Linked DNA regions of Lichenibacterium dinghuense. The protein of the gene in region 1 interacts with the protein of each later gene in a pairwise test. Links are inferred from orthologs where the notes say so. Each region holds a gene or a part of one and is shown on either strand. Other genes may lie near its edges. The genes, in order: L7N97_RS05300 and def.

Region 1 (14,397 bases):
GGATCAGCCCGATCGCGTGGCCGAGGTGGAGATCGTGGGCGGCGAAGTCGCCCGTGTTGGCGCCGAAGGCGCTGGCCAGCACCAGGGCCGCCCAGTAGCGGGCCCCGAGCGCGGGGACGTTGACGGATCTCATGGTCGGTTCCCTCGACGGATGCACGGTCTCGGGCCCGATCTGTGACGCGGCTGTGCGAGAGTTTGATGACGGGGCCTTGGCTCCGCCATACCCGTCGCCGGACATGCCGACGCCGGTCCGGCGGATCACGCCGCACGAGCGGCGGCGCGCATCCGCGCTGGCCGAGGGTCAGGAGGTCTGACCCTCGGCATCAGCGGAAACTCAACCGAGCAGGCCGACGATCGCCTTCACGTCGCGCATCGTGGCCTCCGCGATGGCGTTCGCCCGCTCGGCGCCGCTCCTGAGCACGCCGTCGATGTAGCCGGGGTCGGCCTGCAGCCGCCGCATCTCGGCCGCGATGGGCGACAGGCGCTCCACCGCGAGGTCGCTGAGCGCCGCCTTGAAGGTCGAGAACTGGCTGCCGCCGTGATCGCGCAGAACCTCGGCCTTCGTGCGCCCGGCGAGGCCGGCGAAGATGGCGACGAGGTTGTCGGCCTCGGGGCGCCCCGCCAGACCCTCCACCTCGGAGGGCAGGGCGTCCGGGTCGGTCTTGGCGCGGCGCACCTTGCCGGCGATCGTGTCGGCGTCGTCGGTGAGGTTGATGCGGGAATTGTCGCTCGCGTCCGACTTCGACATCTTCTTCGCGCCGTCGCGCAGGCTCATCACCCGCGTCGCCGGCCCCTGGATCAGCGGCTCGGGCAGCTTGAAGTAGCTGTCCGCCCCGGTCTTCTCCGCGATGCGGGCCGCGAAGTCGTTGTTGAACTTGGTCGCGATGTCGCGCGTGAGTTCGAGGTGCTGCTTCTGGTCGTCGCCCACCGGCACCGCGTCGGCGCGGTAGAGCAGGATGTCGGCCGCCATCAGCACCGGATAGGCGTAGAGGCCCACGGAGGCGTTCTCGCGGTCCTTGCCGGCCTTCTCCTTGAACTGCGTCATGCGGTTCAGCCAGCCGAGGCGGGCCACGCAGTTGAAGATCCAGGCGAGTTCGGCGTGGCCGGGCACGCGGCTCTGGTTGAAGATGGCGTGGCGCACCGGGTCGATGCCGGCCGCGATGAAGGCCGCCGTCACCTCGCGGGTCGTGGCTTCGAGGGCGGCGGGGTCCTGCGGCACCGTGATGGCGTGGAGGTCCACCACGCAGTAGAGGCAGTCGTGGTCCGCCTGCAGGTCGACGAAGCGCGTGATGGCGCCGAGGTAGTTGCCGAGGTGGAGGTTTCCGGTCGGCTGGACGCCGGACAGGATGCGGGGGCGTGCGGAAGGGGAGGCCATGGTGGGCTCGGCATCTCGTCGGGTGGAGGGACGGGAGGCCGTGATTAGAGCAGATCGCGGGCCGGTGGAACCGCCGGATCACGCGGACCTGCCGGGGGCATCATGGCTTGGTGGACAGCCGCGCCAGGCGCTTCTGCATGTCCTCCATGTCGCGTTTGATCGTTTCGAGGTCGTCCGCCTTGGGGGGCGGGGGCTCCGGTTCTGGCGCCGCGGCCGACGCGAAGGCGCCGGTGAAGGGGTTGAACATCGTCAGGGCCTGCGAGAACATCTTCATGTTTTTGCGGGTCTGGTCTTCGAGCTGGTCGAACATCTGGTTGCGGATGGCGCTGCCCGGCAGCAACTTCGCGCCGAACGAGTTTTCGATCTGTTCGCGGAAGTTGTGCTGGTCGTTGGCGAGCTTGTCGAGCGTGAATTCGAGGTAGCTCGGCACCAGCATCTGCATGCTGTCGCCGTAGAAGCGGATGAGCTGGCGCAGGAAGGACGTGGGCAGCAGGCTCTGGCCGCTCTTGCCTTCCTGGTCGAAGATGATCTGGCCCAGCACGGAGCGGGTGATGTCGTCGCCCGTCTTGGCGTCGTAGACCACGAAGTCCTCGCCGCGCTTCACCATGGCGGCGAGATCCTCCAGCGTCACGTAGGTGGAGGTCTCGGTGTTGTAGAGTCGACGGTTTGCATATTTTTTGACCGTCACGGGTTTCTTGCCGTCCGCCGTCATCTCACCGACCCGCTCTGCCCGCCACCGACGTCCATGCCGGACAAGATAGGTGGGATGTCCCGGCGGGGGAATATGAATTTGACGGTTGCCGGACCGCCCGGTCTTTTCCACATAGGATGAGCACGCGGTCGAGGCCGGAAGGGCTGCCCGAACCGTGAGCGGAGCCGTGAGGTTTCTGCTCCGAAAAGAGGCAAATACCGCGCGACGCCGCGCCCCCGACGAGCGGGGACCGCGGACCCATTTCGCAGAAAATCCAGGGAGAACCCATGTCCACCGACATCGTCATCGTGTCCGCCGCCCGCACGCCGGTCGGGTCCTTCGCGGGCGCCTTCGCCAACACGCCCGCCCACGAGCTCGGCGCCGTTGCGGTGAAGGCCGCCATGGAGCGCGCCAACGTCGATCCGTCGGACGTCGACGAGGTGATCCTCGGCCAGGTGCTGCAGGCCGGCCAGGGCCAGAACCCCGCCCGCATCGCCGCCATGGCGGCCGGCGTGCCCAAGGAGAAGACGGCCTGGGGCCTCAACCAGCTCTGCGGCTCGGGCCTGCGCGCGGTCGCGCTCGGCCTCCAGCAGATTGCCAACGGCGACGCCAAGATCATCGTGGCGGGCGGCCAGGAGTCGATGAGCCTCGCCCCACACGCCGCCTACCTGCGCTCCGGCCAGAAGATGGGCGACATGAAGTTCGTCGACACCATGCTCAAGGACGGCCTGATGGACGCCTTCCAGGGCTACCACATGGGCACCACGGCCGAGAACGTCGCCGGCAAGTGGCAGCTCACCCGCGAGGAGCAGGACCAGTTCGCCACCGCGTCGCAGAACAAGGCCGAGGCCGCCCAGAAGGAGGGGCGCTTCAAGGACGAGATCGTCCCCGTGACGGTGAAGACCCGCAAGGGCGACGTCGTGGTCGACCAGGACGAGTATCCCCGCCACGGCTCGACCGTCGAGGCGATGGCCAAACTCAAGCCCGCCTTCTCCAAGGAGGGCTCGGTCACGGCCGGCAACGCGTCCGGCATCAACGACGGCGCCGCCGCCGTGGTGCTGATGACCGCCGAGGAAGCCGAGAAGCGCGGGCTGAAGCCGCTCGCCAAGGTCGTGTCCTGGGCCACCACGGGCGTCGACCCGGCCGTGATGGGCACGGGCCCGATCCCCGCCTCGCGCAAGGCGCTGGAGAAGGCCGGCTGGACCGTCAAGGACCTCGACCTCGTGGAGGCCAACGAGGCCTTCGCGGCACAGGCGCTGGCGGTCAACAAGGACATGGGCTGGGACCCGTCGATCGTGAACGTGAACGGCGGCGCGATCGCCATCGGCCACCCGATCGGCGCCTCTGGCGCGCGCTGCCTCACCACCCTGCTGCACGAGATGAAGCGCCGCGACGCGAAGAAGGGCCTCGCCACGCTGTGCATCGGCGGCGGCATGGGCATCGCCATGTGCGTTGAGCGCCCGAACTGATCCGACGCGCTTCCCTGGGTCATGGATGGAGGGCGGGGCTTCGGCTCCGCCCTTTCGCATAGTGCCTGCCGCTTCGCCGGTGTCGGCGAGCGGCAGTCGGCTCACTGCTCGTATTCGTTCTTGTGGTAGTCCTGCGCCGCCCTCGCCTGCTTGGCCGACTGCCAGCTGTTGTAGCTGCCGTCCGTGGGCGACGGGTACAGGGTCCAGTAGACTTCGTCGAACACGGCCTTCGCCTCTTCGGCCGTGTGGGCGCGGCCGGAGGCCGCGATGAGGCCGCCCGCGAGAGCGCCGGCGGCCGCCTGGCGCGACGCGTGGACCAGTTCGCTGAAATCGGATGCGGTGCCTTCTGCCAGGGCCATGCGACTCTCCCTCATCGGTCCGGGCGTTGATTCGTCCCCGAACGACCAAAAATAGGCTGATGCTGCCTGCGATCAAGGCATTTTGGCGCATTTTGGCGCACGAAGGGCAGCGACGCTCGGCTGCGAGGCCCGCCGGGAACTCCCGGCCGTGCCCCCTGTTGTCACCCGCAAACGATGAGGGAGCAGCCGCATGGCATCCGCCGGCAAGTCCAAGGGCACGAACCAGGAAGACAAGGTCCACGATCCGGACAAGCACAACACCGCCTCGAAGGGCATGGCCGAGTTGCCGCGCGGCGCCGGCGGCTCGGGCGACCCGGAAGCCCCGGACGACGCCGACTACGTCCGCCCGGCCGGCACGGGCGACGTCGAGCGCGGCCGCTCCCACGAGGAGCACAAGCGGTTCGGCGACCGCAGCAGCACCTGACCGCCGATCCACCCCTCCAGGAGATCACGAGATGAGCAAGCACATCGACGGGCAGCGCAAGGGCGACGAGGTCGCCATCGGCGAGATCACCGTCCAGGACGATCTGAAGCGCAACCCGGGCATCGGCCAGTCGAAGGGCCTCGAAGGCGCGTCCGACGACGAGGTGGACGCCATCGCGGCGGACAGCACGGCCGAGGGCGACGTCGCCAACGAGGTGGACGCCCGCACCGGCGGCATCGACCCGAAGCACATGGGCCGCACCAACAAGTGATGCAGACACCCCTCCCCACATCGTGGGGAGGGGGAGCGTCGCCTCAGGCCGCCTTGCGCCCCTTGGCCTCGATCAGGCCGCGGTTGACCAGCACCTCGGCGATCTGCACGGCGTTGAGGGCCGCGCCCTTGCGCAGGTTGTCGCTGACGCACCAGAACGACAGGCCGTTCTCCACCGTCGCATCCTCGCGCACGCGGCTGATGTAGGTGGCGTCCTCGCCGGCCGCCTCGTGAGGCGTGATGTAGCCGCCGGGCTCGTGGCGGTCGATCAGCAGGCAGCCCGGCGCCTCGCGCAGGATTTCCTTCGCCTCCTCGGGCGTGATCGGCTCCTCGAACTCGACGTTCACGGCTTCCGAGTGGCTGATGAAGACGGGCACGCGCACGCAGGTGGCGGTGAGCTTGATCTTGGGGTCGAGGATCTTCTTGGTCTCGACCACCATCTTCCACTCCTCCTTCGTGTAGCCGTCCTCCATGAAGACGTCGATCTGGGGGATGAGGTTGAAGGCGATGCGCTTCGGGAACTTCTTGTTCTCCAGGGCATCCGACACGAAGACGGCGCGCGTCTGGGTGAAGAGCTCGTCCATGCCCTCCTTGCCGGCGCCCGACACGGACTGGTAGGTCGCCACCACCACGCGCTTGATGCGGGCGCGGTCGTGCAGCGGCTTCAGCGCCACGACGAGCTGCGCCGTCGAGCAGTTCGGGTTGGCGATGATGTTGAGCTTGCGGAAGCCTTCGATCGCGTCGGCGTTCACCTCCGGCACGATCAGCGGCACGTCGGCGTGCATGCGCCAAGCCGAAGAATTGTCGATCACCACGCAGCCCTGCGCGCCGATGCGCTGCGACCATTCCTTGGAGATGTCGCCGCCGGCCGACATCAGGCAGATGTCCGTGTCCGACCAGTCGTGCTGGTCCAGCACCTTGCACTTCAGGACCTTGTCGCCGAACGAGATCTCGGTGCCGCGCGAGCGGTTGGAGGCCAGGGCCACGACTTCGCTGGCCGGAAAGCCGCGCTCGGCCAGGATGCCGAGCATCTCGCGGCCCACGTTGCCGGTGGCGCCGACGACGGCAACCTTGAACGCCATGTGTGAATCTCCTCGGGGGCAGGGGTCTGCGGAAGACGAGGGCGTTGCATAGCCGAGATCGCGGCGCGGTGGAATCACCCCATCGCGGGACGGGGCCCGCGCGCCGCGCCATGCCCGGGCGCCCTCAGCCCGCGAACAGGAAGGCCAGCGCCAGCAGCGCGTAGACGCCGACGAGCAGCAGCCCCTCGAACCACGTCGTTTCCCCGTCGGCCGCCACGGCATTCACCGCGAAGGCCGTGGCCGCGATGGCGAACAGGTCGAGCGGGTTCGCGAAGACCAGCGTCATCGGCCGCCCGAGCAGGAAGGACGCCACGACGAGCAACGGCGCCACCACCAGGGCGACCTGGATGGCGGAGCCGATGCAGATGTCCATCACGAGGCCCATGCGGTCGCGGTGGGCGAACAGCGCCGCGGCGAACAGGTCCGCCGAGGTGCCGACCAGCGCCAGCACCACCACGCCGAGGAACAGCGGCGACAGGTGGAGCTGCGTCGCCGTGGCCTCGAGCGCGCCCGAGACGAGTTCGGCCTCGAAGGCCAGAACGGCGGTGCCGCCGATCATGATGCCGAGCGGCTTCCACAGGCCGCCGGCCCCCTCGCCGCCCTCGGCAGCCTCGCCGCCCGCTCCTCCCCCCTGCCGCGAGAACACGTCGCGGTGGGTGATCAGCGTGTAGACGAGGTTGCCGGCGTAGAGCGTCAGCAGCACGACCGCCACGCCGAGGCTGAGGTGCTCGTCCGACAGGGCGACGTCGGCGCCCTTGGGGTTCGCCCGCACCACCATGTCGAAGACCGCGGGCAGCAGCAGCGCGATCAGCACCACGATGAGCAGGCTCGACAGGAGGCCGGCCCGCTCGCGCTTGAAGGTCTGGCGCTCGCGCGTCAGGCCCCCGACCAGGATGGCGAGGCCGAGGCCGAGCAGGCCCGTGCCGATGATCGAGCCCGTGATCTGGGCCCGCACCACGGCGGCCTGGCCGTCCGCCAGCACGAACACCGCGAGCACGAGTTCGGCCACCGAGCCGAAGCTGACGTTGAGCAGGCCGCCGACCGCCGGGCCGGCCGTCTCGGCGACGGTCTCGGTCGCCTCGCTGATGTGGTAGGCCAAGGCCATGACGCCGACCGAGGCGACGACGAAGACCCAGAGCGGCGACGCGCCCACGCCGTAGCGGAGCGCGGCCGACAGCGGCACGGCGGCGAGGGGGAGCAGGGCGAGCATGGCACGATCCGGGGATGCCATGCTCAATGCGCGAGCGGCTTGAGCGTTGCCGTGAGCCGCCGCTCAGAATCGCCGGCGCCCCGGCGCCGAGAAGCGTCAGGCCCGCGCCAGGCGCGCCATCCCGACGTCGCGGGTCGCGGCCTCGATGGCGGGCATCTTCTCCCGCCCGTCGAGGCTCTCGACCTTCTTCAGCTCCTCCTGGGCTTCGCCGAGCAGCCCCCTGGCCTCGTCGAGCTGGTCCTTCAGCTCGCCCGAGGAGCGCTTGAGGTTGTCGCGTCGCGCCACCGCGGCGCGGGCGAAGGTGGGATAGGCGTAGTGGTTCGGGTCCGAGATACCCGAACGCTGTTCCTCGGACGCGATCTCGCGGTCGAGATCGACCACCATGCGCGCGAAATCCGCGATCATGGACTCGATCTGCGCCACGCGACGGCGCCGCTCATCAACTTGAAAACGTTTGAGGCGGATGAGGTGATCCCGCGACTTCACCATGCAAAACTCCAAGACGCGAGGGCGGAAATCTTTTTTTCGACCCTTCAGGACCGTGCCGACGCCGCGAGACGGTGCACATTCACCCATGGAAGTTGCTCTTTTCTTACCCAAAACGGCTGGAAGTAAGGGTAATGCGCGGGCTGTGGCCCGCGCGCCGCATTCACCTTCCGTTTACCTTTTCGCGACAGATTGCGGGTTGGAGCCTCACCCGCCCGTCCGCGTTCACCGTTCATCAGGTGATCGCCTCGGCGGGGCCGGGCGAGAAGGCGGAGCGGGGCCGGGCTGGATGTTGACGCGGGCGTGGTGGCGCGGCCAGATCGGCGGCGCGTCCGAGGTGGTCGATTTCGAGGCGGCGGCGCGGCTTAACTAAAGCGGTTCCGTTAACCTTTCGCCGCTAATGATGAATGATGGCACGGGGCCGGCACTGGCCTTCGACCGCCAGGCCGAGCCGCGCGGGGCGCGCGTCGCAGGCCGGGCTGACGGGATACAAGGTGGGAACCTCACATGCGCGTTCTCCTGATCGAAGACGACAGCGCTACCGCGCAGAGCATCGAGCTGATGCTGAAGTCCGAGAACTTCAACGTCTACACGACCGACCTCGGCGAGGAAGGCATCGACCTCGGCAAGCTGTATGACTACGACATCATCCTGCTCGACCTGAACCTGCCCGACATGTCGGGCTACGAGGTGCTGCGCACGCTGCGGGTCGCCAAGGTGAAGACGCCGATCCTGATCCTGTCCGGCCTCGCCGGCATCGAGGACAAGGTGAAGGGCCTCGGCTTCGGCGCCGACGACTACCTCACCAAGCCGTTCCACAAGGACGAGCTCGTCGCCCGCATCCACGCCATCGTGCGCCGCTCGAAGGGCCACGCCCAGTCGGTGATCGCGACCGGCGACCTCATCGTCAACCTCGACCAGAAGACCGTCGAGGTCGGCGGCGCCCGCGTGCACCTGACCGGCAAGGAATACCAGATGCTGGAGCTGCTCTCGCTCCGGAAGGGCACGACCCTGACCAAGGAGATGTTCCTCAACCACCTCTACGGCGGCATGGACGAGCCCGAGCTGAAGATCATCGACGTGTTCATCTGCAAGCTGCGCAAGAAGCTCGCCAACGCGAGCCACGGCCGCAACTTCATCGAGACCGTGTGGGGCCGCGGCTACGTGCTGCGCGAGCCGACCGAGGCCGACAACCGCATCACCGCCTGAGCGGGACGGCGCGGACGACAAGGGCCCCGATCCGTGAGGATCGGGGCCCTTGTCGTTTCAGGGGAGGCTCGCGGTGGCGGTGGGGTTGACGGGGTTCCGCCGAACGCCAGCGAAGCTCGGCGCTGGCCGCTCCGCTCTCACTTCCGGCCGCGATGTGCGGAGACGGTAGCTTGCGGCACAGGGGAAGGACCGCCAGCCGAGGACCCGCGTGGATCTCTCGGCCCGGTTTGCACGAGAAAAAAGGGCGCGTCCGCCCCGTCATCCGGAGCGGCGCACGCCTCGTGCGGTCGTCACGCCAGGCCCACCGCCGCCATCTTGAGGCGAAGCACGTCCTTGTCGAAGGGCTTCATCATCGTGTCGTCGGCGCCGGCGTGGCGCGCCTTGGCGAGGTGGGCCGGGTCGTTCTCGGTGGTGCAGAACACCACCTTGGGGGCCGCCCCGCCGGGCATCTTGCGGAGCGCCTTCAGCACCGCGTAGCCGTCCATCTCCGGCATGTTCCAGTCGAGCAGGATGCCGTCCGGCATGGAGGCCGCGCAGGCGTCGAGCGCCGCCTGCCCGCTCTCGGCCTCGTCCGCGTCGATCGACAGACCTTCGAGGATCCGGCGCGCCACCTTGCGGATGACGCTGGAATCGTCGACCACCAACACCCGGGTCATGGCCGCGCTCCGTCGAGGGTCAGGCCGCGGCGACGCGCGACGCGGGCCCGAGATCCACGGCGGCGGCGGCGCGCATCTGGTCCGCGAGGTCGGCCGCAACGCTGGCCGCGTCCGGCAGGGCCGCGTCGGGCAGGGCCCCGCCGGCCTCCGGCATCGCGGCCTCGGCCACCACGGGATGCGCTTCCACGACGATGCCCTCGGGCTCGGCGCGCACGCTGGCCACCATGCCCACCTCGCGGGCCACGAGGCCGGTGAAGAAGGGCTGGATCGCGTGGGCGTCGACGGCGCCGTGCTCGGGGGCGCCGGCCAGCAGGGCTGCGACGCCGGCCGGCACGCGCGCGTAGCTGCCCTTGGCGACGATCCGCACCGCGGCCGCGTCGCCCTGGCCCTCGACCTCCACGGTCATGGTGCCGCCGCGCGGGATGGTCCCGGCGGCGATGAGGCACAGGTTGAGGATCAGCTTGACCTTGTTCTTCGGCATCAGGATGCGCGGCGCGCGCCAGTCGAGCTTGATCTTGTCGTCGCCGAACAGGCCGCGCGTCACCGTCTCGGCGTCGCCCGTGTCGATCGAGGCGCCGGCCGAGCCGGCGGCCCCGAAGGCGAGGCGGCAGAACTGCAGCTTGGCCGAGGCCATGGTGGCGCTCTTCTTGACGAGGTCGAGCGCGAAGGTCCGCATCTCGGGGTCCTTCTCCTCGTCGAGCACTTCGAGGCCGTTCACGATGGCGCCGACCGGGCTGATCACGTCGTGGCAGACGCGCGAGCACAGCAGGGCCGCGAGGTCGAGGGCTTCGAGCGCGATGGTGGTCATGGGGCATCCGTTGTGTGAGGCGGCGCGCGCCCGCGAAGGGGCCCGACCTGCGCCGACAGGGGTGGGGAGCCATCGGCGGACCGAACGCGGCTCAGGGTTTCCGGCTCAACCGACACCCCATAGCCTAGAGACTCTTCCGGAAAAGTTAACCAATCTTTGCCGGGTGCGACCACCGGGCGGCGCGCGATTCCCGGCCTGCGCGCGGTGCGCGGGAGCCCGCGATGGCGTAGGGCAGGGGACACGCCCTCTCGCCCCCGAGCCGCCATGCCGACCCTGCCGCCGCTGCCCGCCCCCGACGCCCCGCTCGACGACGCGGCCCGCGACCGCATCGCCGAGTGCTTCGCCGCGATCTGCGTCGAGGCCGGCGCGATCGTGATGGAGGTGTACCGCGCCGGCGGCGAAGCGCGCCTGAAGGCGGACCGGAGCCCCGTGACGGAGGCGGACGAGCGCGCCGAGGCCCTCATCCTCGCGCGCCTGGCCGAGCGGCTGCCGGGCTGGCCCGTGCTGGCCGAGGAGGCCGCCTCGGCCGGGCAGGGCCTCGACGCCTGCCAACGCTTCATCCTGGTCGACCCGCTCGACGGCACGCGCGAGTTCGTGAACCGCAACGGCGAGTTCACGGTCAACATCGGCCTCGTCGCGGACGGGGTGCCGGTGGCGGGGGCGGTCTACGCGCCGGTCCTGGAGCGGCTGTGGTCGGGCGGCGCCGCGGCCCGCCTGCGGCGCGTCGCGCCCGGCGCGTCCCTCGCCGAGGCCGCCGAGGATCGCGCGATCCGGACCCGCCCGGCGCCCGAGGCGGGCTGGACCGCGCTGGCCAGCCGCTCGCACGGCGACCCCGAGACGGAGGCGCTCCTGGCGCGCCTGCCGGTGGCCGAGCGCCGTTCGGCGGGCTCGTCCATGAAGTTCTGCGTCGTCGCGGAAGGCGGGGCCGACGTCTACCCGCGCTTCGGGCCCACCATGGAATGGGACACGGCCGCCGGCGAGGCCGTGCTGCGCGCGGCCGGCGGCACCGTGCTGCGGCCCGACGGCGCGCCGTTCCGCTACGGCAAGGCGGAGGCCGGCTACCGCAACGGCGCCTTCGTGGCCTGGGGGGACCCCGCCGCGTCGGGCCGGTCGGAGGGCTGAGCGCCGCGCTCGACCCGGTCCACCGCGGCGCGCTGGCGGCGCAGCGCCACGGCCTCGCGCTTCACCTCGCGCTCGACGACGTGGCGGATGTGGATTTCCTCCGTGAGGACGAGCTGCTTGACCACGACATAGCGCTCCTCGAGCACCGGCACGATCGTGGTGTCGCCCTCGGACCGCGCGGGCGGGGCCGCCTCGACGACGCGGCCGACCGGCACGCGGGTGACCTCGACGCGGTAGCGGTCGAGCGCGACCTCGGCGACCTCCTCTGCGGTCTCGGTCGTGGTGGAGATCCTGACGGTCTCGCCCGCGACGCGCCGCTTCGCCACGGCGAGGCGCTCCTCGACGAGGCGCAGCGTGAGCTCGTCGCGGCCCGCCTCGGCGGCGGGATCGTGTGGCGGGCCGGCGCCGTCGGGGATGGATGTGGTCACCGCGCCCCTCCCCGTGCCGCCCACCCCCGGATCAGGCCGTGGCCCAGCGCGCCCTGGCCTCGGCCGCCGTGACGGCCAGCACCACCCGGCCGGCGACCGACGCCACGATGTCCTGCGTCAGCCAATGGTGCGCGCCGCCCGAGGCGGGGTCGGACTTCCTGAGCTTGATGCGCTCGCCGTCGAGATGGTCGACCGTGCCGACATGCGCCCCGTCCGAGCCGACCACGTCGAGGCCGTCGCGGATCTCGGACGCGAAGCGGCCCGCGGTTCCCGTCGCGGCGCCCGCCACGGCCCGGCCGGCGCGGTCGTCGTCGACGTCGACCTTGGTCGAGCGCAGCGTCTCGCTGACGGTCTCGACCCGATCGGTCGCCTCCTTGCGGATGCCGATCTCCTCGACCAGGTGGGCCGACTTGGCCACGACCGCCTCCTCGGCGAACTCTTCGAGCTCGATCGTGCGCTCCCGGAACGGGTCGGCGTCGAGCGCCGCGGCCTCGACGGGGCGATCGATCGTCCGGCGGTCGACCGTCACGGTCTCGCCGTGCAGCGTCACGTCCTCGCTCACCTCGCGCGACACCACGCTGGTGCGGACCCGAACCTTGCCGCGGCTGACCGAGCGCTTGCCGACGTCGAGCCGCTCCTCGTAGACCTTCACGGTCTCGTCGGCCGCGCCGATCCCGCGCGCGGCCGTCGGCGCGACCGCGCGGTCCGCCGCGGGCGCGGCGACAGAGGGGGCCGGCGTCGCGCTCGCCCGGCGCTCGCCGACGGCGGCTGTGCCGAGCGCGCCGGCTCCCGCGCCGAGCGCGCCGACCCCCGGCGTCGCGGTGCCGCTGCGGGACGCGTCGCCCATGGCGGTCATGCCGGGGTCGTCCGGGCCGAGGCCGCGGCTGCCGGCCGCGGCGGCGCTCGACGAGGTCGTGGAGCCGGTGCCGGACAGGGGCGAGCCGCCCGTCCAGCCTTCGCTGCGCCAGCTCTGCTCCCGCTCGTCGAGGTCGACGGAGCCGTGCCGCTCCAGGATGTCGACGATGGCGTCGAGGCGGTCGTCGTCGGCCCGCACGGTCAGCATGATGCCGCCGCGGCGGATGCTTTCCGCGTAGGTGGCGTGGTCGTCCGTGCCGCCGAAGAGCTGCTCCAGCGAGCCCCAGAAACCCCTGCCGCCGGTGCCGGTCTCGGCCGAGGCCAGGGCCTCGCCGTCGGCCGGCAGCAGCGTGATGTCGGCGGCGGAAACGCCGGACGACCTCAGCTCCGCCTCGGCCTGCTCGGCGTGGCTGCGCGTGTCGAAGACGGCGGTGATGCTGTGCTTGGCCATGGACTGCCCCGAACAAGGATGGTCGATGAGACGCGAGGGTCCGATCGGGTCAGGCCGCAGCGGCATCCCCGGCACCGGAAACATCCGCGAGCGCGACCAGCCGCATCGATGCGCGGCAGGGCCGTCGCTCGCCGAGCGAGGCAAGATCAGATCGACGATGTCCTCGTCGGATGTCGACCTTAAAAGGTGCGGACTGGCCTACGTGTTCCTGTGAAAGGGATTTTTTAATTCAAATCGCCGTGGCGATACTTTTCGCGCGCCGGCAACAAATGTTATGGACCGATCGACAATTCAGTGCGTCGTCCGACGCCCGGCGAGCACGCCGGCGTAGACCGCCAGCAGGCTGCCGATGCCGGCGGCCGACACCATGGCGACGTCGAGCCCGGCCAGGGTCGCGGCGGCGCCCGCCAGCGCGCCGCCGCACAGGCTGACCCAGAACCCCGCGAAGGGCAGGGTCTTCCGCCAGGGCTCCGCGCCGCGCAGGGCCGCCGCGATGGCGCGGCCGGCGTTGACCAGCGTGCCGGTGACGTAGGTGAGCGCGACGCTGACGCCGTCCGCCTTGTGCACGGCGGCGGTCTGCACCCCCATGGCGAGGCCGGCCACCGAGGCCGTGACGCCGTCGCCCCAGCCCTCGATCGTCGACGCCGCGGCGAGCCACAGCAGCGCCGTCTCGACCGCCACGACGGCGGGGCTGCGCCAGCGCCCGGCGCGGTGCGCGACGAGCTCGCCGCAGATCACCCCCACCACGAACATCAGCAGCGTCCGCCCCGCCTCGCCCATGCCGTGCCAGTCGGCGACGGCCAGGGTGGCGCCGAGCTGGGCGGTGTTGCCGCTCATGAACGACACGTAGAGGCCGCTCCAGCGCACGAAGCCGGCGCCGTCGATCCATCCGGCCAGCGCCAGCAGCCCGAAGCCGAGCACCAGGGTGGCGCGCTCGAAGGCGAGGTCGTCGCCCTCGGTCTCGGGGGACGGGCGCGGGCCGAGGTGGTCCACGGGACCGGTCAGTCCTCGAAGGGCTCGACGTCCTCGCGCCGGCCCACCAGGAAGGCGTCGGCGACGAGCTCGAACGGGGCCGGGTCGACGTGGCTCGCGCGCGACGCCACGAGCTCCGCGAAGCGCGCGTAGATGCGGTCGTATTCGTGCCGCGGCGCGTCCTCGACGACCGAGCCGTCGACGGTGAGCGTGGTGCCGCCGCCGGTCAGGCGCAGCGCCGTGCCGTCCGCGAGGTCGGCGGCGATCTCCCAGGTCTGTTCGCCGGTCTGGCGCCAGTCGAAGGCGGCCGTCATCTCGCCCCCCTCGGCGAGCGCCCGGCTCGCGAAGGCGATCTCGGCCGCGATCGGCATGGCGCGGTTCGCGGGCGTGAGCAGCCGCGCCGAGTGCACGAAGGCCGGCTCCGGCAGCACGCGGGTCAGGATCGACAGGGCGTTGATGCCGGGGTCGAAGACGCCGAAGCCCGCCGCCTCCCAGATCCAGGCCTGCCCCGGGTGCCAGCGGCGCACGTC
Region 2 (14,203 bases), 3.3 Mb from region 1 along the record:
TCGAGGATCGGGTCGAGCGTGTCGACCGCCTCCTTGGCGCCGCCGATCATCATGCAGTAGCCGCGCTCCAAGCCCCACACGCCGCCCGACGTGCCGACGTCGACGTAGTGGATGCCCTTCTTGCGCAGGTCCTGGCCGCGGTGGATGTCGTCCTTGTAGAAGGAGTTGCCACCGTCGATGATGATGTCGCCCTCCGACAGGAGGTCGCCGAGCTTGTAGACCGCGTCGTGGGTGATCGTGCCCGCGGGCAGCATCACCCAGACGATCCGCGGCGTCTCGGTGAACTTCGACACCATGTCCTCGAGGCTCTCGGCCCCGACCGCGCCGTCGTCGACGAGGTCGTGCACGGCGCGCGCGTTGCGGTCGAAGGCGATGCAGTGGTGCCCGTGGCGCTGGAGCCGCCGCACGATGTTGCCGCCCATGCGGCCGAGACCGATCACGCCGATTTGCATCGCTGAAGCCCTCTGAAGTGCGGGGGACGCCGGCTCGGCCGCGTCGTTGTGTTCTGTTCCGAAAGGCGCGCGGCCTTCCGCGGAGGTCCGGGGCGGGGCCCCGGACCGGCACAGTCTCGGCTCAGGCCGCCTTGCTGAACTCGCCGCGGCGCTTCTTCACGCCGCCGATGAGGTTGTCGAAGGCTTCCTCGAACTTCTTGATGCCGTCGAGGACGAGTTCGTGCGTGATCTCGTCGAGCGAGATGCCGAGCTTCTCCAGCGCGGCCAGCGACGCTTCGGCGCCCGCGAGGTCGCTCTCGACCGAATCCTTGATGGCCGTGCCGTGGTCGCCGAAGGCCTTCATGGTCGCGGGCGGCATGGTGTTGACCGTGCCGAGGCCGATGATGTTGTCGACGTAGTAGGTGTCGGGCAGCGACTTCGACTTGGTGCCGGTCGAGGCCCACAGCAGCCTCTGCGGGTGTGCGCCCTTGGCGGCCAGCTTCTCCCAGCGGGGGCCGGAGAAGATCTCCTTGCCGCGCTGGTAGGCGCGCTTGGCGTTGGCGATGGCGATCTTGCCCTTCGCCTTCTCCACCAGCGCCGGGTCGGCGTCCTCGAGGGCGTCGATCTTGGCGTCGGCCGCCGAGTCGATGCGGCTCAGGAAGAAGCTCGCGACGGAGGCCACGCGGGACACGTCCCCGCCCTTGGCGGCCAGCTCCTCGAGGCCCGCGATATAGGCGTTGGCCACGTCCTCGTAGGCCTTCACGGCGAACAGCAGCGTGACGTTGACGTTGATGCCTTCGGCGATCGTGGCCTGGATGGCGGGCGTGCCCGCGTCCGTGCCGGGGATCTTGATCATGAGGTTGGGGCGGTCCACCGCCTTCCACAGCCGCTTGGCGTCCTTCTTGGTCGCTTCGGTGTCGTTGGCGATGTTGGGCGCCACCTCCAGGCTGACGAAGCCGTCGCCGCCGTCCGCCTTCTCGTAGACGGGGCGGAACACGTCGGCGGCGGCCTGGATGTCCGCGATCGCGATGGTCTCGTAGACCGTCATGTCGTCGGCGTCGCCCTTGCCGAGCATCTCCTTCAGCACGTCGTCGTAGTCGTGCGTCAAGCCGATCGCCTTCTCGAAGATCGAGGGGTTCGAGGTCAGGCCCTTCAGGCCGTGGTTGTCGATGAGGTTTTTGAGCTCGCCGGAGGACATGAGCGTCCGGTGGAGGTCGTCGAGCCAGGGGGACTGACCGCAGGCTTCGAGCTGTTGCAACGGGTTCATGGCGGGTCTCCTGCCCGGGAACGGGGTCGGGCGCCGGCCTCGCCGGCCGGCGCCCGGTTGATCACTCGGCCGCGGCCTTCATGCCAGCCGCGCGCTGCTTCTCGATCTGCCCCTTGGCGGCCTCGACCATCTTCTCGGGCGTGAAGCCGAACTTGGTGAGGAGCGACTTCAATGGCGCCGAGGCGCCGAAGGTGTGCATGCCGATGATCGCGCCGTTGCGGCCCACGTATTTCTCCCAGCCCATCGTGGCGGCCTGCTCGACCGCGACGCGGGCCGCGACGTGGGGCGGCAGCACCTCGTCCTTGTAGGCCTCGTCCTGCAGCTCGAACTGCTCCCAGCAGGGCATGGACACGACGCGGGCGCCGATGCCCTCCTTGGCCAGGGCCTCGTAGGTTTCCACGCAGAGGTAGAGCTCCGAGCCCGTGCCCATCAGGATCACCTCGACGTCCTTGCCGTCCTTCGGGTCGGCCAGCACGTAGGCGCCGCGCTGAACGCCGGCGGCGGGCTTGTAGACGTTGCGGTCGAGCGTCGGCATGGGCTGGCGCGACAGGATCAGCGCCGACGGGTTCTTCTTGAGGCCGATGGCGAACTTCCACGCCTCGGCGGCCTCGTTGGCGTCGCCGGGCCGCACCACGAAGAGGCCCGGGATGGCGCGCAGGCTGGGGATCTGCTCCACGGGCTGGTGCGTCGGCCCGTCCTCGCCGACGCCGATCGAATCGTGGGTGAACACCCAGATCGAGTTCAGCTCCTGCAGCGACGACAGGCGGATCGCCGGGCGCAGGTAGTCGGAGAAGATCAGGAAGGTCGCGCCGTAGGGGCGCAGGCCCGACAGCGCCATGCCGTTGCAGATGGCGCCCATGGCGTGCTCGCGCACGCCGAAGTGGACGTTGCGCCCGCCGCGGCTGTCGGGCCGGAAGGTGCCGGCCTCCTTGGCGGTCTGGTTGGTCTTGGTGGACTCGTCGAGGTCGGCCGAGCCGCCGACGAGCCAGGGATAGTGCGGCGCCAGCGCGTTCTCGGCCTTGGAGGCGGACTCGCGCGTGGCGATGCCCTTGGCGTCGGCCGGGAAGGTCGGGATCGCGTCGTAGGCGGCCTGCGGCACCTCCTTGGCGATGAGGGCGTCGATCTGCTTGCCCTCGTCCGGGTACTTGGCCTTGTAGGCCGTGAACAGCTCGGCCCACTTGTTATGGGCCTCGCCGCCGCGCTTGCCGAGCGTGTCCGAGAAGCGCTCGTAGACGCCGTCCGGCACCAGGAAGGACGAGTCCTCGGGCCAGCCGTAGAACTTCTTGGTGAGCTTGACCTCGTCGGCGCCGAGGGGCGAGCCGTGGGACTTGTTGGAGTCCTGCTTGTTGGGCGAGCCGTAGCCGATGTGGCTCTCGACGATGATGAGCGTGGGCCGCGACTTCTCCTCCAGGAAGCCCTGGTAGGCGGCCTGAACTTGTTTGAGGTCGTTGGCGTCGCGAACGTGCAGCACGTTCCAGCCGTAGGCGAGGAAGCGCGCGCCGACGTCCTCCGAGAAGGCCCAGCCGGCGGGGCCGTCCAGCGTCACGTTGTTCGAATCGTAGATCCAGCAGAGGTTGTCGAGCTTCCAATGCGCCGCCAGCGAGGCCGCCTCGGAGCCGATGCCCTCCATCATCTCGCCGTCCGACGTGATGGCGTAGACGTTGTAGTCGAAGAGCTTGAACTCGGGCCTGTTGTAGTGGGCGGCGAGCCACTTCTCCGAGAGCGCCATGCCGACCGTCATGGCGATGCCCTGGCCGAGCGGGCCGGTGGTGGCCTCGACGCCGGTGGTCATGCCGTATTCCGGGTGGCCGGGCGTGTAGGAGCCGGCCTGCCGGAAGCTCTTCACGTCGTCCATCGAGACGGCGAGGCGGTTGAGCTTCTTGCCGTCGTGGTCGACGGCTTCGACCTTGCTGAGGTGCAGCATGGAATAGAGCAGCATCGACGCGTGGCCGGCCGACAGCACGAAGCGGTCGCGGTTGGGCCAGAGCGGGTTCTTGGGGTCGTAGTTGAGGCGCTCGGTCCACAGGTCATAGGTCGGGGCCGCCATGCCCATCGGCGCCCCCGGATGCCCGGAATTGGCCTTCTGGATCGCGTCGATCGAAAGCGTGCGGATCGTGTTGATGCACAGTTGATCGATGTCGCTCATGGTTTCCCCTCTCGCCCGCTCGTCGGTCACGTTCGGACCCGCAGCCGTGCTAGCTCAAGCTCGGCCGTAGGTCCACGCGCGGCGGCACGGCGTCGTTCATGCAACGTCAGAACCTTTCCCTGCCGTTTTGGTTCAACGCGCCGCGCGCCAGGGCCGGACCGCGCTTGCGCCGGCGGGTCGGCCCCGCGAGGATGCGCGCGGTTTCGGCGAATCGGGGGGACGGCGCTGCCATGCTGGCGAGGCGGTTTGCGATGGCGGTCGGCCTGCTGCTGGGGATCGTGTTCTCGCAGGCGCCGGAGTTCGTGCAGCAGTACCGGCAGCGGCTCGGCGGCGCGGTCGACGAGCTCAAGCGCACCATCGCGCAGTTTGACGCCGAGGCGGGCGCGCAGTCGCTCACCCGCGAGGCCGGCATCGCGCGGCTCAGATCCAACGCCGACCCTCTGGTGCAGGCGCGCGGCACCGACCTCGATGGCGACGTCGCGCGCGAGCGGCGGCTCGAAGCGCAGGACCGCGCCTTCGACGACGCCGGGCCGGTCGGGCGCTACTGGGTCTTCGCCGAGCGCTTCGATCCCGAGATCGCCGGCCGGGCCTACGCGATCTTCCAGCCCGCCGTGCCGGTCACCGCCGGGGGGCTCGTCGCGGCGGCCGTGGGCTTCGTGGCGGGCTACGGCGGGACGCGCCTCCTCGCGTCGCCGTTCCGCCGGCGGCGGATCGCCGTGCCGGCCTGACCGTCAGGCGTCCTCCTCGACGGAGGCCTGCACCACCGACACGGCGCCGCCGTTGAGCTGCGCCGCGGCGAGGTGGCCGACCGCCACGGCGCAGAGGCACAGCACCACCGAGACTCCGACGTTGACCAGCGCGCGGCCCACCGCGCCGGCGCGCAGGAGGTCGAAGGTCTGCAGGCTGAACGACGAGAAGGTGGTGAAGCCGCCGCACAGCCCCACCAGCACGAAGAGGCGCAGGTTCTCCGGCACGGGATAGCGCCCGTGCGCCAGCGTCAGCGTGCCGAAGAAGCCGATCACGAAGGAGCCCGCGATGTTGATGATCACCGTGCCCCAGGGCAGGCTCCCGCTGATCGGCGCCATGGCGAGGGCCAGCGCGTAGCGGCCGAAGGTGCCGATGGCGCCGCCGAGCGCCACGACGAGGCAGGTGGTGAGGTTCATGGGCGCGTCTCCGGGTCGTGCTCGCCTTCCCACGGCCCCGCCGGCCGCGCAATCGTCCGACGGGCGCGGCGGGCCCGCGAATTGACCGGCGGTGCCTGCGTGCCTATGTCGGGGGGCTCCCCCGCCCGCCGAGTCCGCCATGGCAATCCGCCAGATCCTCACGCTGCCCGACAACCTCCTGCGCCAGAAGTCCGAGCGCGTGCTGAAGGTCGACGGGCCGGTCCGGGCGGCGCTCGACGACATGATCGAGACCATGTACGACGCGCCCGGCATCGGCCTCGCCGGCGTGCAGGTCGGCATCATGCAGCGGCTCGTGGTGATCGACGTCGCCCGCAAGGACGAGCCGCCCCAGCCCCTGTTCCTGGTCAACCCCGAGATCGTCCGGTCCTCGCCCGAGCTCGCGGTCTACGAGGAGGGCTGCCTGTCGATCCCGGACTATTACGAGGACGTCGAGCGGCCCGAACGGGTGCGCGTGCGCTTCCTCGACCGCCACGGCGCCGAATGCGAGATGGAGGCCGACGGCCTGCTCGCGACCGCGATCCAGCACGAGATCGACCACCTCGACGGCGTGCTCTTCATCGACCACATCTCGCGCCTGAAGCGCGAGCGGGTGACCAAGCGCTTCGCCAAGGCGGCGCGCTTCGCGGAGGGCGACGCGCGCGAGCCGCGCCCGGCGCCCCGCGCCGCCATGGGGGCGCGCAAGCCCGCGCCGCCGGCCGAGCCGCCCGCCGAACCCGTGGCCTGACGGGTCCCATGCGCGTCGTCTTCATGGGCACGCCGGCCTTCGCGGTGCCGGTGCTGAGCGAACTGGTGGGGCAGGGGCACGAGATCGCCGCCGTCTACACCCGCGCGCCGGCCCGCTCGGGCCGCGGCATGGCGGAGACGCCCTCGCCGGTCCACGCGCTGGCGTCTCGGCTCGGCGCGCCCGTGCACCATCCGGCGAGCCTGAAGGGCGCGGAGGCCGCGGCGGCGTTCCGGGCCCACGAGGCCGACCTCGCCGTGGTGGTGGCCTACGGTCTGATCCTGCCGCAGGCGGTGCTCGACGCGCCGCGCCTCGGCTGCGTCAACCTCCACGGCTCGATCCTGCCGCGCTGGCGGGGGGCCGCGCCGATCCAGCGCGCCGTGATGGCGGGCGACGCCGAGAGCGGCGTCGCGGTGATGCGGATGGAGGCCGGGCTCGACACCGGCCCGGTCGGCATGGAGGAGCGCGTCCGCATCACGCCCGACATGACGGCCGGCGACCTGCACGACCGCCTGGCGGTGATCGGCGCCGACCTGATGGGACGCGCCGTCGGCGCGATGGAGCGCGGCACGCTGCAGTTCCGCCCGCAGCCGGAAGAGGGCGTCACCTACGCGGCCAAGATCGACAAGGCCGAGGCCCGCATCGACTGGACGCGGCCGGCCCGCGAGGTGCTCAGCCACGTCATGGGCCTGTCGCCCTTTCCCGGCGCCTTCTTCGAGGCCGACCTCGGCCACGGGCCGGAGCGCGTCAAGGTGCTGCGCGCGAGGCTCGCGGACGCGTCCGGCGCGCCCGGCGCGACGGTCGACGACGCGCTGACGGTCGCCTGCGGGGAGGGCGCGGTGGCGCTGACCAGCCTGCAGCGCGCCGGCAAGGCGCCGCTCCCCGCGGTGGACCTGCTGCGCGGCCGGCCCGTGCCGGCCGGCACGCGGCTGGGTTGATGTTCCGCTACAAGCTGACGATCGAATACGACGGCGCGGGCTTCGTCGGCTGGCAGCGGCAGGCGAACGGCCCGTCGATCCAGGGGGCGCTGGAGACGGCCGCGGCGCCGCTCGGCTGCCCGCCGGGCGGGATGCACGGCGCCGGCCGCACCGATTCCGGCGTCCACGCCACCGGGCAGGTGGCGCACCTCGACCTCGCCAAGGACTACCGCACCGACAGCGTGCGCGACGCCGTCAACGCGAACCTCAAGCCGCACCGCATCGCGATCCGCGCCGCCGAGCGCGTGGCCGGAGACTTCGACGCGCGCCACTCTGCGGTGCGGCGCCGCTACCTGTACCGCATCGTCAACCGCCGCGCCCCGCTGGCGCTCGACGCCGGCCAGCGCTGGCTCGTGAAGCCCGCGCTCGACGCCGAAGCCATGCACGCGGCCGCGCAGGGCCTACTCGGCATGCACGACTTCACCACCTTCCGCGACAGCGAGTGCCAGGCCGCGAGCCCCGTGCGCACCCTCGACGGCTTCACGGTGGAGCGCGACGGCGAGGCGATCGAGATCCGCGTCTGGGCGCGCTCCTTCCTGCACCGGCAGGTGCGCTCCATGGTGGGCTCGGTCGCGATGGTGGGACTCGGCCGCTGGAGCGCCGCCGACCTGCGCTCCGCCCTCGACGCCCGCGACCGACGCCGCTGCGGCCAGGTGGCGCCGGCCGATGGGCTCTACCTCACCCACGTCGATTATCCCTGACGAAGAGTGCGACCGCGACGGGCGCTCCGGCGTTGCGCTTCCCGTCGCCGCTTTCGCGCGGCCAACCTTCGGAAGGGCGCCGCCGTGGCCGACACGCTGTCACAGGACATCGAACTCAACGACGGCCGCGCCATGCCGCGGCTCGGCCTCGGCGTGTGGCAGACGCCCGCCGGCGAGGCGGCGCGCATCATGCGGGAGGCGATCGCGGCGGGCTACAGCGCCGTCGACACCGCCTCGGCCTACAACAACGAGGAGGGAGTCGGCGAGGGACTCGCGGGCAGCGACGTCTTCCTCACCACCAAGCTGTGGAACGCCGACCAGGGCTTCGACTCCACGCTGCGCGCCTTCGAGGCCAGCGCCGGGCGGCTCAAGCGCGCGTCGGTCGACCTTTACCTGATCCACTGGCCCGCGCCGAAGAAGGCGCTCTTCGTCGACACGTGGCGCGCCCTGGTGCGGCTGCGCCAGGAGGGCCGCGCGACGTCGATCGGCGTGTCCAACTTCAACGCCGACCACCTAGAGCGTATCATCGGCGAGACGGGCGTGACGCCGGCCGTGAACCAGATCGAGCTCCACCCGCAGTTCCAGCAGCGCGCTCTGCGCGAGGTGCACGACCGGCTCGGCATCCGCACCGAATCCTGGAGCCCGCTCGGCCGCGGCAAGTTCCTCGGCGAGCCCGCGCTCGCGGCCATCGCGCGGAAGCACCGCAAGACGGCGGCGCAGGTCGTGATCCGCTGGCACCTCGACGAGGGGCTGATCGTGATCCCGAAGACCGTGAGCCCCGAGCGGCTGCGCGAGAACATCGACGTGTGGGACTTCGCGCTCGACGCCGACGACCGCGCCCGCATCGCGGCGCTCGACTCCGCCGACGGCCGCACCGGCCCCGACCCGCTGACGGCGACGTTCTGAGGCGCGCGGCGGGACGAATGTGCGGGCGCGCGGGATGACGGACGGCGGGCAGGGCGGCGACGCGGCGGCGGGACCTGCGGGCCGTGACGCCCCCGCGCCCGGCACGGTTCCGCCGGCCCCGGTCGTCACCCAGGCGCGGCGCCCCGACGACGCCGTGCCGCGGCAGCTCCGCGGCTTCCTCGCCCTCGACGACTTCGAGCCCGCGGCGCGGCGGCGCCTGCCGCGGCAGATCTACGGCTATTACGCGGGCGCGGCCGAGACCAACCAGTCGCGCGACCAGAACCGCGACGCCTTCCGCCGGATCGCCTTCGTGCCGGACACGCTGCGGGACGTGTCGCGCCGCTCGACCGCGGCGACGCTGTTCGGCGAGCGCCACCGCTTCCCCTTCGGCATCGCCCCCATGGGTCTCTCCGGCCTGTCCTGCTTCGAGGGCGACCTCGTGCTGGCGCGCGCCGCGCGGGCCGAGGGCGTGCCCATGGCGGTGAGCGCCACCTCGATCATGCCGCTGGAGCGCGTGGCGGCGGAGGGCGGCGCGCGCTGGTTCCAGGCCTACCTGCCGGGCGAGCCCGCGCGCATCCTCGCCATGGTGGACCGCGTGGAGCGCGCCGGCTTCGACACGCTGGTGCTGACCGTCGACGTGCCGGTGCCGGGCAACCGCGAGAACAACGTCCGCACCGGCTTCTCCATCCCACTGCGGCCGAGCCTGAAGCTCCTCGCCGACGGCGCCGCGCATCCGCGCTGGTCGCTCGGCACCTTCGCGCGGACCCTGCGGGCCGGCATGCCCCACATGGAGAACATGGACGCGCGCCGCGGCCCGCCGATCCTGTCGCGCGACCTCGTGCGCGCGGTCGGCAAGCGCGACGGCCTGTCGTGGGACCACGTGGAGCTGATCCGCCGCCGCTGGCGCGGCCGCTTCATCCTCAAGGGCGTGCTCGCGCCCGGCGACGCGCGCGAGGCTGAGGCGCGCGGCGTCGATGCCGTGTGGGTGTCGAACCACGGCGGCCGCCAGCTCGACGGCGCGCTGGCGCCGCTCCACGCCCTGCCCGCCGTGAAGGCCGCGGCGGGATCCATGGCGGTGCTGTTCGACTCAGGGGTACGGCGCGGCAGCGACGTTCTGAAAGCGCTGGCGCTCGGCGCCGACTTCGTCTTCCTCGGCCGGCCGTTCCTGTTCGCCGCCGCGGCGGCGGGGGAGGGCGGCGTGCGCCACGCCATGGGGCTGCTCGGCGCCGAGGTCGACCGGAACATGGCCATGCTGGGGGTGAACGCGGTCGGCGAGGTCGCGCGGCGGCACGTCTGCGACGCCCATCCGCCGCCCGGGCCGGGGTGACACCCGCACGGGGAGCGTGAGACAAGCTTGCGCGCCCGCGCCGACAGGCCCGCCCGGAGTCTTCCCCATGCCGCTCGACCACACCGCCCGCGGCGTCTTCCCCATCGCGCCGACGCCGTTCCACGCCGACGGGCGCGTCGACCTCGCCTCCGTCGACCGTATGACGGACTTCTACGTCGCGACCGGCGCCACGGGCCTGACCGTGCTCGGCGTCATGGGCGAGGCGCCCAAGCTCGACGGCGCCGAGGCGCTCGACCTCGCGACGCGCTTCATCCGCCGCGCGCCCGCGCTGCCGGTGGTGGTGGGCGTGTCGGCGCCGGGCTTCGCCGCCATGCGGGCGCTGGCCCGCGCCGCCATGGACGCCGGGGCCGCGGGCGTCATGATCGCGCCGCCCAACACGCTGCGCACCGACGACCAGGTCGTCACCTACTATGCCCAGGCGAGCGAGGCGGTCGGCGCCGATGTGCCGGTGGTGCTGCAGGACTATCCGCTCACCTTCAGCGTGGTGATGGCGCCGGGCGTGATCCGCCGCATCGTGGAGGCCAACCCGTCAGTGGTGATGCTCAAGCACGAGGACTGGCCGGGCCTGGAGAAGATCTCCGCGCTGCGGGCCTGGGAGGGGGCGGGCGAGATGCGGCCGATCTCGATCCTGTGCGGCAACGGCGGCCTGTTCCTCGACTTCGAATGCGAGCGCGGCGCCGACGGCGCCATGACGGGCTACGCCTTCCCGGACATGCTGATCGACGTGGTGCGCCTGTCCGCCGCGGGGGAGCGCGACGCCGCCCACGACCTCTTCGACGCGCACCTGCCGCTGCTGCGCTACGAGCAGCAGCCGAACGTGGGGCTCGCGGTGCGCAAATACGTGATGGCGCGGCGCGGCATCATCGCGTCGGACGCGCAGCGCAAGCCCGCGAGCCCGATGAGCGCCGCCGCGAGGGCCGAGGTCGAGTACCTGCTCGGCCGCCTCGCGCGGCGGGACCCCCGCGCGGCCGGGCGGATCGGTTGAGGGCGGAAGCCATGATCGAGCGCTACAGCGACCACGCCGCCAACGAGCGGACCTACCTCGCCTGGGTGCGCACCGCCATCGCGGTGGCGGCCTTCGGCTTCCTGGTGGAGAAGTTCGACCTGTTCCTCAAGGCCACCAGCCGCACGCTCGGCGGGCAGGGGCCGTCGGCGGTGGGCGAGGGCGTGGCCGACATCGTCGGCCTCCTCGTCATCGCCCTGGCCGGGTTGATGATGGTGCTGGCGACGGTGCGGTTCCGGCGCACCGCCGCCGCGATCGACAGCCCGGACAAGCGGCCCGCGACCGGGGTGCGGATGGACGTCGGGCTCGTGGCGCTGCTGATGCTCTTCGGCGCGGCGCTCTTCGCCTACATGGCCTATTCGGTGGTGGATCACGTGGGTTGAGGGCGCGGGGCGTCAGGCGGCCCGCGCGCCCTCCCGCCCCTGCATCCGCCACACTAACCAGCACAGCAGCGCCACCGGCAGGCCGATCACCGCCGTGCCGACGAAGAACCATGTGAAGCCGAGGCGCTCGATGACGAGGCCCGACGTGCCGGCGATGAAGCTGCCGGGCAGGGCGCAGAGCGAGGACAGCAGCGCGAACTGGCTGGCCGCGAAGGCCGGCGCGCTGAGCGAGGACATGAAGGTGATGAGCACGATGGACGCGAAGGCGTAGGCGAACTCGTCGAGGCTCACCGAGCCCGCGAAAAGCCAGAACTCGCCCCCGCCGTGGTCGCCGTGCGCCGCGAGATAGGCGAGGCTGAGGTGGGAGGCCGAGGCGAAGACCGTGCCGAACAGCAGCGTCGGCATCAGGCCGATGCGCTTCACCACGTAGGTGGCCGTGAAGGTGCCGGCGAGGCCGACCGGGAAGCCGAACAGCTTGGTCGCGGTGGCGATGTCGGCGTCGCCGTAGTGCAGCGCCTTGAACAGCGGGAACGCCATGGCGTTGGAGATGTAGCCCGGCGCCCGGAAGCCCGCGACGAGCAGCAGCGTCGGCACCGCCAGCGGCCCGAGCCGGCCCAGCAGCTCGCGGAACGGCTCGACCACGGCACGGCGGAGGTCGAGCGGCGCCGGGTCCGCCTGCCGGTCCCGCTCCGGCTCGGGCGCCAGCAGGGCCGCGGCGAGGGCCGGCGCCATGGCGAGCGCCATGCAAAGGTAGGAGGCGCGCCAGCCGAACGCCGCCGCGAGGTAGAGCGCGCCCGCGCCGGACACGAGCCCGCCGACGCGCCAGCCGGTCTCGGCCCAGGACGACATCAGCGCCTGCCGCTCCTGCGGCGCGACGGTGATGCGCCAGCCGTCGATCACCGCATCCTGGGTCGCGCCCGCGAAGCCGAGCGCCATCGACAGGGCCACGGTCCAGGCGAGGCGGTGGCCGGGGTCGCCGGAAGCGATGCCGCAGAGCGCCAGCGCCACCCCGAGCTGCGCCAGCACGATCCAGCCGCGCCGTCGCCCGAGCAGCCGGCCGAGGAGCGGGGGAGCGTAGCGGTCGAGCAGCGGCGCCCACAGGAACTTCAGCTTGTAGGCGAAGGTCATCTCGCTGAGGAAGCCGATCGTGCTGATCGGCACGCCGGCCTCGCTGAGCCAGGCCGACTGCGTGGCGAAGACCAGCGACAGCGGGAGGCCCGAGCCGAAGCCGAGCCCCACCATGGCGGCGAGGCGCCGGTCGGCGAACAGCGCCCGCACGGGCGAGGCCGCGCCGGGCTCGGGGATCGCGACCTCGGTCATGCTGTTCCCCGCGGGCTCGGCGAGCGACGGACCCTTTGTCGGGCCGGCGCGCGCGGTCGGTCAAGCGCCGGCCCGCGTTTGACTCGGGGCCGGAGTGCATGCATCCCCGGCGCCCCGATCACAGGAGTGGCACCATGGGCACCGAACGGAAGGTCGCGATCGTCACCGGCGCGTCGCAGGGCATCGGGGCGGGCATCGTCGAGGGCTTCCGCGCCCAGGGCTACGCGGTGGTGGCCAACTCGCGCTCCATCGCGGGCGGGGCCGACGAGGGCGTCGTCGCGGTGCCGGGCGACATCGCCGAGCGCACGACCGCCGAGCGCGTCGTCCGCGCCGCGCTCGACCGCTTCGGGCGGGTCGACACGCTGGTCAACAACGCCGGCATCTTCATCGGCAAGCCCTTCACCGACTATACGGTCGAGGACCTGCGCCGCATTGTGGACGTGAACCTGTTCGGCTTCTTCCACGTGACGCAGCTCGTCATCCCGGAGATGCTGAGGCAGGGACAGGGCCACGTCGTGCAGATCACCACGACGCTGGTCGAGCAGCCGCTGCTCGCCGTGCCGTCCGGCCTCGCCGCGCTGACGAAGGGCGGCCTCGCCGCGGTGACGCGCAACCTCGCCATCGAATATGCGGACCGCGGCATTCGCGTGAACGCGGTGGCGCCGGGCGTCATCAAGACGCCGATGAACCCGCCCGAGGTGCACGACCTAGCCAAGGGCCTGCACCCGATGGGCCGCATGGGCGAGGTCGGCGAGATCGTCGACGCGGTGCTGTATCTGGAGCGCGCCGGCTTCGTCACGGGCGAAACGCTGAACATCGACGGCGGCCAGCACGCCGGCCGCTGGTGACGCTTCCGCTCAGGCCGCGGGCCGTCCCTCCGGCTCGCGGATCTCGGCCCCGTTGCTCTCGGCGCGGTAGTGGCGCGCGGCCGCGTAGGCGGGCTGGCGCGCCCGCATGATCGAGCCGAGCGGGCGGTGGGCGGCGAGGCCGATCCAGGGGTCGAAGGCGAGGTGCTCCTCGACGAGATCCCGGAGGCCGTCCGACCAGCTGTCCTGCGGCCGGGCCGTGATGCGGGCCACCGCCACGTAGGGGCTCCGGTCCTCGGGCCACTCGGTCTTGGCGTCCTCGATCGGCATGGCGTCGATGTCGGTGCCGACCTGCACGCGCAGCTCCCAGGCGCCCGGAAGGCTGCGGAAATAGTCGCGCACGGAGTCGCGGATGACGTCCGGGTGGCCGGACAGGTCGAGCTTCTGTTGCGACAGCGCCGTCAGCTCCGGCGACACGGGCGACATCGCGAGTTTGGCGTAGTAGTCGCCGTGCAGCAGCGCCGCCTGCGAGTAGAAGCTGTCGCCGAGGAGTTCGGTCGGAGCCTGCCCGGCCAGCGTGGTGAGGGTCGCGGACTTCCCGCCGACCATCTCCAGCGCCGCCTCGGCGTTGCGGGACAGGACCGAGATGGCGTGCTTCAGCGGCTCGGCCCGCCCCGTGGTGGCCGCCATGGGCTTGAGCTGCTGGAGGAATTTCGCCGCCGTCGCGACCTGGAAGGTCGGCGAGTTGCCGAACACGTAGTTCTGCGTCCGGTCGCCCTCGCTGCCGGGCAGGCGGGCGCCGGGGACGTCGAGGACCTTGAGCGCCACGCCGCGCGGGGTCGACACGGCGTCGTCGAGCATGTCGCCCGGCGTCGTGCTGAAGCGGAGGATCGCGTCGTAGGTCGCGGGCGCGGCGTAGAGGCCCTGCGCGAGGTGCGGCGACAGGCCGTCCAGCACCTCGAACGTCACGCGCAGGTAGCCGTGCGGCTTGGCGTGGACGGCGCGGCGGG

What was found.
Region 2: the proteins of L7N97_RS05300 (region 1) and def interact in binary tests that used the Escherichia coli proteins (3 or more experiments, as listed by UniProt). The link is inferred for Lichenibacterium dinghuense from one-to-one orthologs.

What each region holds. Positions count from the first base shown.
Region 1 is NZ_JAJLMN010000001.1:1,091,739-1,106,135, reverse strand. The notes cover bases 3,652-6,600. They hold L7N97_RS05300 (aspartate-semialdehyde dehydrogenase), read right to left. Parts: upstream 5,671-6,600; coding sequence 4,633-5,670; downstream 3,652-4,632. Other genes in these bases: cax (calcium/proton exchanger), read right to left, coding at 5,795-6,600; L7N97_RS05305 (hypothetical protein), read left to right, coding at 4,350-4,589; L7N97_RS05310 (hypothetical protein), read left to right, coding at 4,085-4,318; L7N97_RS05315 (hypothetical protein), read right to left, coding at 3,652-3,894. Also shown: L7N97_RS05335 (COG4705 family protein), read right to left, coding at 1-133; trpS (tryptophan--tRNA ligase), read right to left, coding at 335-1,375; polyhydroxyalkanoate synthesis repressor PhaR, read right to left, coding at 1,476-2,087; L7N97_RS05320 (acetyl-CoA C-acetyltransferase), read left to right, coding at 2,354-3,535; more of L7N97_RS05315, read right to left, coding at 3,637-3,651; more of cax, read right to left, coding at 6,601-6,880; L7N97_RS05290 (flagellar export protein FliJ), read right to left, coding at 6,977-7,366; response regulator transcription factor CtrA, read left to right, coding at 7,874-8,575; L7N97_RS05280 (response regulator), read right to left, coding at 8,866-9,231; histidine phosphotransferase ChpT, read right to left, coding at 9,251-10,039; 3'(2'),5'-bisphosphate nucleotidase CysQ, read left to right, coding at 10,304-11,161; L7N97_RS05265 (YsnF/AvaK domain-containing protein), read right to left, coding at 11,098-11,589; L7N97_RS05260 (DUF2382 domain-containing protein), read right to left, coding at 11,621-12,895; L7N97_RS05255 (YoaK family protein), read right to left, coding at 13,187-13,888; L7N97_RS05250 (Gfo/Idh/MocA family protein), read right to left, coding at 13,897-14,397.
Region 2 is NZ_JAJLMN010000001.1:4,355,020-4,369,222, forward strand. The notes cover bases 4,195-6,949. They hold def (peptide deformylase), read left to right. Parts: upstream 4,195-5,146; coding sequence 5,147-5,752; downstream 5,753-6,949. Other genes in these bases: L7N97_RS20730 (DUF2937 family protein), read left to right, coding at 4,195-4,572; crcB (fluoride efflux transporter CrcB), read right to left, coding at 4,576-5,007; fmt (methionyl-tRNA formyltransferase), read left to right, coding at 5,761-6,687; truA (tRNA pseudouridine(38-40) synthase TruA), read left to right, coding at 6,687-6,949. Also shown: gnd (phosphogluconate dehydrogenase (NAD(+)-dependent, decarboxylating)), read right to left, coding at 1-452; tal (transaldolase), read right to left, coding at 574-1,698; tkt (transketolase), read right to left, coding at 1,760-3,844; more of L7N97_RS20730, read left to right, coding at 4,075-4,194; more of truA, read left to right, coding at 6,950-7,427; L7N97_RS20755 (aldo/keto reductase), read left to right, coding at 7,560-8,333; L7N97_RS20760 (alpha-hydroxy acid oxidase), read left to right, coding at 8,368-9,660; L7N97_RS20765 (dihydrodipicolinate synthase family protein), read left to right, coding at 9,728-10,666; L7N97_RS20770 (YidH family protein), read left to right, coding at 10,678-11,067; L7N97_RS20775 (AmpG family muropeptide MFS transporter), read right to left, coding at 11,080-12,387; L7N97_RS20780 (SDR family NAD(P)-dependent oxidoreductase), read left to right, coding at 12,522-13,235; L7N97_RS20785 (catalase family protein), read right to left, coding at 13,245-14,203. UniProt on the Escherichia coli protein: Removes the formyl group from the N-terminal Met of newly synthesized proteins. Requires at least a dipeptide for an efficient rate of reaction. N-terminal L-methionine is a prerequisite for activity but the enzyme has broad specificity at other positions.